DNA from 3 places in the Staphylococcus lutrae genome. Region 1 is predicted to be linked to each of the others. Evidence: predicted binding sites of a transcription regulator. Region 1 holds the regulator's gene; each other region holds the start of a gene.
What was found. Region 1 encodes CtsR, which represses protease genes until heat stress. Its sites were predicted from a motif close to ATGGTCAATAAAGGTCAAACA; they were not measured.

Region 1 (2,278 bases):
TCGCCATAATCGATCCAGCATCCACGGCATCGTTCCAAGGAATCCCTGTTAAAAACGCTAATGGCGCAAAGATAAAACCAATTAATGTTTGGAAGTTCCAATCCAATGTACCACCAGAAACGAGGCTGATGATTCCCCCAATGAGCCCATTTAACAATGAAATTAAAGCGATATAACCAATCAACATCGCCCCTACAATCACTGCGACTTTAAAACCATCTAAAATATACTCACCTAACATTTCAAAGAAAGACTGCTGTTTCTTTTCTGTATCAATCAGAAGCTTATCATCTTCCTCATTGACTTTATAAGGATTGATAATCGACGCGATGATGAAGCCGCCAAATAAGTTCAATACAACGGCTGTAACAACATACTTAGGATCAATAAGTGTGAAGTAAGCGCCAATGATGGAGGCTGATACAGTTGACATTGCAGATGCAGTTAATGTATACAAGCGTTGTTTTGTAATATAAGGCAATTGTTTTTTTAACGAAATAAACACTTCAGATTGCCCTAAAATTGCAGCTGCAACCGCATTGTACGACTCTAAGCGACCCATACCATTAATTTTTGAGATTAAAAAGCCTAGAACGTTAATGATCAATGGTAAAATCTTCGTGTATTGTAAAATACCGATGAGTGCTGAAATGAATACAATCGGTAATAATACACTTAAGAAGAATGACATCGCTCCGTCATTCAGTAATCCACCGAAGACGAAATTGACACCGACTGCCGCTTGTTTCAGTAAATATTCAAAGCCTTTTGCGATACCACCGACAATTTTAATACCAATATCTGTTTTGAGTAGGAAAAAGGCTAAAATCAACTGAATAACAAGCATCAGTCCGATGTAATGCCAACGCACGTTCTTTTTGTCTGAACTTGCAACGAGTGCGAGGGCTAAGAAAACAACAATCCCGATGACCCCAATTAAAATATGCATGTGAGTTCCACCTCTGTTTTTCTAATAAATTTTCACTAAGACTATCATACAACAAAAATGTAAGCAGTAACATAACTATTTTGGGAATTTAAAATCAAATTGGTTGAAAAAGGTCAAAGTCAGCTCTATAATATAGTCAAAGATGGTCAAAAGGGGTGATACCATGCATAATATGTCTGACATCATAGAACAATACATCAAGCAATTGTTTGAAGAAGCGCAAGACGATGTTGTGGAAATTCAACGTGCACACATTGCACAGCGATTTGATTGTGTGCCTTCTCAGTTGAATTACGTCATCAAAACACGCTTTACGAATGAACATGGTTATGAAATAGAAAGCAAACGTGGTGGCGGTGGCTACATTCGAATTACTAAAGTGGAGACGAAAGACCAAAACAATTATATTAAACGATTAATCGGCTTGATTGGCCCTGCCCTTTCGCAACAACAAGCTTTATATATTATTGATGGTTTGTTAGACAATGGTTTAGTCACGGAGAGAGAAGCCAAGATGATTGCAGCAGTAGTGGATAGAGAAACGTTGAAAATGGATGTAGCTTCAAGAGATATCATCCGAGCCAATATTTTAAAACGGTTACTTCCTGTCATTAATTATTACTAGAAGGGTGATGTGCGATGAAAATCGATAAACGAGTACTTGAGAAGCAACACAAAGACCAACATGAACATTTGAACGTTCGTATGTATGATCAAACGGGTGACGAGTCATCCGATGCACAGTGGCATGAAGGCGATGATGTTGAAGGCACTTTTGTGATTCAACAAATTTTACAACATTTGGCAGCAAAACATGGGCTGAGTGTCGATCAAGTGGTTTATCGAGAACAAAAACGTTGCCCGAATTGCCAAATGACGTTAAAAGATATTGCACATGTCGGCAAGTTCGGATGTCATCAATGTTATCAGACGTTTAAAGAAGATGTCTATGATATCGTAAGACGCGTACAAGGTGGGCATATCGAACATGCGGGTAAATGTCCGAAATCAGCGCAACATCAACGTGCAATCAAAAAGCAGCTCGAAGCCAAACGTGCGCGCCTTGATCAGTTAGTGGCGCAACAAGCATTTGAAGAAGCGGCTGTCGTGCGTGATGAGATTCAAGCGCTTGAGCGACAAAGTGAGGTGTCCCGACAAGATGGTGAATAACTTGGATCAATACATGAGCCATTGGATGAAAAAGGTCAATGCACAACCTGTGATTATGTCTTCACGTATTCGCTTAGCGCGCAATCTTGAAAACTATGTGCATCCACTGATGTTTTCATCTGAAGAAGAGGGACATCGCGTGATTAACGAAGTACAAGA
Region 2 (2,278 bases), 260 kb from region 1:
TGTGAATTGTGAAACGGCGAACTTAAATAAAACGGTGAGCGCAGCAATGAAACAGGTTGAAAGTATTCAATTAATCGATCAAGAAATAGGAATTGACAACTTACCGGAGCGATTAAGAGAGGTAGCAAGATTAAGGATTGAACATCAAGATGTCTCTTTAAAAGAACTCGGGGAAATGGTCAGCACAGGAACGATTTCGAAATCAGGTATCAATCATCGTTTGAGAAAGTTAAACGATATGGCGGATCAAATTAGAAGCGGTAAACAATTTGAATTTTAATCACCTGAGTGCATAAAAGTTTTTGACACATGGTGTTATAGGATGGTGTTTCATTAAGTCCAAAGCCCCTCCTACAAATAGGCGGGGTTATTTTTGATGTAGATAGAACGGGGGAGACTTCAGAATATAATGAGGTGATAAATATGACCAATAGACAGAAAGATGTTTTTGCAATATGTTTTAATATCGTAGTTATCTTGGTATGTATCTTAGGCATTGTGTATATGTTGAGCAATTAATTATCGACACGGTTCAGTTTAAAATATGGAAAAAAGAAATAAAAAGCCCCACCTACAAATAGGTGGGATTCTTGATTTTAAAAGTGAATCATTGATTGTGATTAGCCCCCTCGAGAGGAATCGAACCTCTATTGTAAGAACCGGAATCTTATGTGTTATCCATTACACTACGAGGGGTAAGATTACGCAAATCCACTCACCATTTTACCGTTTAGAGGTAAAAGGGTCAATACCTAAAATAAATGAATCACAAATGCATTCTTTTTGACCATTTTTGACTTTTGAGTTAAAATGAATTTAAATTAAAACAATGAGGAGGAACCATCCTATGAATTTAATCCCTACAGTTATTGAAACAACAAACCGCGGTGAGCGCGCATATGACATTTATTCGCGTCTATTGAAAGACCGAATTATTATGCTCGGTTCTGCGATTGATGATAATGTAGCGAACTCAATCGTATCACAATTACTATTTTTACAAGCGCAAGATGCGGAGAAGGATATTTACTTATATATCAACTCTCCAGGAGGTAGTGTCACAGCAGGTTTTGCGATTTATGATACGATTCAACATATTAAACCTGACGTTCAAACGATTTGTATCGGTATGGCGGCATCAATGGGTTCATTCTTATTAGCAGCAGGTGCAAAAGGTAAACGCTTCGCGCTTCCAAATGCAGAAGTCATGATTCATCAGCCACTTGGTGGGGCACAAGGTCAAGCGACTGAAATTGAAATTGCAGCGAAACATATTTTAAAAACACGTGCAAAATTGAACAAAATTTTATCAGAACGCACAGGCCAACCGATTGAAAAAATCGAAAAAGATACGGATCGGGATAATTTCCTTACAGCTGAAGAAGCAAAAGCTTACGGTTTAATCGACGAAGTGATGGCACCAGAAAAAGCATAAATATGTGCAGTATATGTAAGTGAAAGGGACGAGGCAGAAATGCTTCGCCCCTTAATTTATAGTGTGGAAAAGGAAGAGGTGTGACAAGATGCATCCACAAATTAGAGAAGCGACCTTAAATGACTTAGATGATATGATGGCAATATACAACCATGCGATTGTCAACACAACCGCTGTATACACTTATGAACCTACCACTTTAGAAGAGCGACGTTGCTGGTTTGAACAAAAGCAACGTGCGGGGTATCCGATTTTTGTTTATGAACAAGCGGGACGAGTTGTAGGATTTGCAACGTATGGCATGTTTCGAGATTGGCCAGCCTATCAATATACGATTGAACATGCGATTTATGTCAGTCCGACTGCAAGAAGGCAAGGGATTGCTCGCGCATTATTAACAGTGCTAACTGACACAGCGATTGCACAGGGATATCAAACGATGATAGCGGGAATTGACGCAGAGAATGAAGGAAGTTTGAAACTGCATGAAAAATTAGGTTTTAAAGCAGTGGGGACGCTAGAAAAAGTAGGGTATAAATTTGATCGTTGGCTAGATTTAACTTTTTATCAAAAACAATTGAAATCATAGCCGAATCGCACAATGTAGAAGAAGGGACAAGTACAATCCGAACGGGTTTTTGCCCGAACGGAAGTCCTTGCTCATCAGATACGTCGCATAAGGAAGCTCACCTTAGAAGATTGTTCTATAGTGAGGGAGAGGGTTTACTCTCGTGATAGAGCGCTTTTAAGGCTAAATGTAATGTCGGATACTGGAAAGTGAATCCTAATTGTGTCAATCTTTGTGGGACAATATATGGGGTGTCCAATAATAATGTTGCCATT
Region 3 (2,278 bases), 370 kb from region 1:
ATCTTGTTACTCTGCTTTAAGTTTGTAGAAGAGACAAATGCTGTCCTTTATTATGGTGGATTTTTTGTCATCTCAGGGTTGACGTTAGGGATTATCGCGAGTAGCGTGCATCCTTCTGGTTATTTCGCAAAACTGATGGGTACTCGCATATTAACATACATCGGTAGTCGTTCATACAGTCTGTATTTATGGCATTTTCCAATTATTGTATTGATACATCATCAATTCGTACAAGGTCAAATTCCGCAATTGATTTACGGGATTGAGTTGATTTTAATTGTTATCATGGCAGAATTTTCATATCGTTTTATTGAACAGCCTTTTAGAAAACAAGGATTTAACAGTTTCACGTTCAAGCACTTAAAAAATTGGCGTTTATCTAAAGTGAGACGAACTTGGCTTTTTATCATTCTACTTGTACCTAGCCTCATTGTTCTTGCAGGTGGCTTCAATCGCTTTTCTGAATATCAACCCACACACATGACAGAAGTCAATACAGCAGAAATGGATAAGTGGGTGACGCATCCAGCCGTTTTACCACAACTTGAAATTAACGGTTTAATTGTCAAAGGCAGCAAACAACGTTATGCATCATGGAAACCGCTATTAATTGGAGACTCTGTTATGGTGGATATTGGTGATTATTTCAAATCTTTTGTACCCAATGCGACCATTGATGGAAAAGTAGGACGGAACTTAATAGAAGCGATTCCACTCGCGAAAGAAAAGTATACCGATTACCGAGATAAAAATGATATTGTTGTCCTTGAATTGGGAACCAATGGAGATTTTACAGAAGAACAGTTGGGAGACCTGATTAAACAATTCGACAAAGCGGACATATATCTCGTGAATACGCGTGTTCCTCGCTCATATGAAACACATGTGAATAAAGTGTTAGCACAAGCGGCAAAACATCAGGATAATGTGACATTAGTCGACTGGTATCATGATTCTGCCAATCATGTGGAATACTTTGCACCGGATGGCATACATTTGGAGCCACCGGGTGTACGCGCATTAACGAATGCAATCATCAAAACAATCGAAAAAAAGCATCCGTCGACGAATGAATCAGCTATGAAATTGAAACGTTAGGACGTTATGGCTACCCTCTTGGTGCGAAATGGATACTTTGATATGAGACAATAGGCATGCCTTTGAAGGTAGGGCAGGGGAAGTTGATGAAATCTGAATTAAAACGAGATTTCTCTCTTCCCTCGCTGCTACCTTTTTATTTAAAGGAATCCAACCTCATATGGGCGCTTTTAATGATGGAAACCGAAGAGAAAGTGATGTCATTATAAATGGTCAAAAAAAGTCAAAGTTATGGATTGATTTTTGTAGATAATAGGCTTATAATATGATTAAGGTCAAAGAAAGTCAAAGTCAATCGACCTATTTTAATAAAGGAGTGAGACATTTTGGACATTAATCAAATGACACATGCAATTCAAAATGCACTTCAAAAAGCAATTGAACATGCAAAATCTTACAAACTGACGAATATAGAAGTAGAGACGGTATTAAAAGCCGTTCTCGAAGCACCAGAGAGCTTATTCAATAGTATTTTAGAACGTGCGCACATCGATACGCATGCGTTAAATCAAGCTTATGAGCGTCAACTTAATAATTACCCGACAGTGAAAGGTGACCAAGTGCAATATGGTCAGTACCTTTCTCCTAAAACAAACGACTTATTTCTTAAAGCAGAAAAATATATGCAAACATATGAAGATCAATATATTTCTATGGAGCATATTTTGCGTGCAGCAATGGACATAGATGAAACGACACAACGATTTGTAGGTAATAAGAAAGAAGCAATCATTGAAATCATTAAAAAGATTAGAGGAGGGAATCATGTGACGACACAAAATCCAGAAATCAATTACGAAGCGTTAGCAAAATATGGGCGTGACTTAGTAGAAGAAGTACGTAAAGGGAATATGGATCCTGTTATCGGTCGAGATGAAGAAATTCGAAATACTATTCGTATTTTAAGTCGTAAAACAAAAAACAATCCTGTCCTTATCGGGGAACCTGGTGTCGGTAAAACAGCGATTGTTGAAGGCTTGGCACAACGAATTGTAAAAAAAGATGTACCGGATTCACTATTGGATAAAACTGTATTTGAGTTAGATTTAAGTGCACTCGTTGCAGGTGCAAAGTATCGTGGTGAATTTGAAGAGCGTCTTAAAGCTGTACTTAAAGAAGTAAAAGAATCAGAAGGACGTATTTTATTATTTATCGATGAAATCCATATGCTTGTCGGTGC

Region 2: the regulator CtsR is predicted to act here: its motif matches at 781-801, upstream of clpP (ATP-dependent Clp endopeptidase proteolytic subunit ClpP).
Region 3: the regulator CtsR is predicted to act here: its motif matches at 1,308-1,328, upstream of clpB (ATP-dependent chaperone ClpB).

Annotation. Positions count from the first base shown of each region.
Region 1 covers NZ_CP020773.1:1,529,261-1,531,538, forward strand. The annotation lists gene B5P37_RS07020 (NupC/NupG family nucleoside CNT transporter) at 1-949, opposite strand, end outside; gene B5P37_RS07025 (CtsR family transcriptional regulator) at 1,113-1,574, shown strand; gene B5P37_RS07030 (UvrB/UvrC motif-containing protein) at 1,589-2,119, shown strand; gene B5P37_RS07035 (protein arginine kinase) at 2,109-2,278, shown strand, end outside.
Region 2 covers NZ_CP020773.1:1,784,860-1,787,137, forward strand. The annotation lists gene whiA (DNA-binding protein WhiA) at 1-280, shown strand, start outside; tRNA gene B5P37_RS08230 (tRNA-Arg) at 625-696, opposite strand; gene clpP (ATP-dependent Clp endopeptidase proteolytic subunit ClpP) at 848-1,435, shown strand; gene B5P37_RS08240 (GNAT family N-acetyltransferase) at 1,524-2,024, shown strand; partial or broken gene B5P37_RS08245 (TIGR01777 family oxidoreductase) at 2,140-2,278, opposite strand, start outside.
Region 3 covers NZ_CP020773.1:1,902,688-1,904,965, forward strand. The annotation lists gene B5P37_RS08850 (acyltransferase family protein) at 1-1,098, shown strand, start outside; gene clpB (ATP-dependent chaperone ClpB) at 1,425-2,278, shown strand, end outside.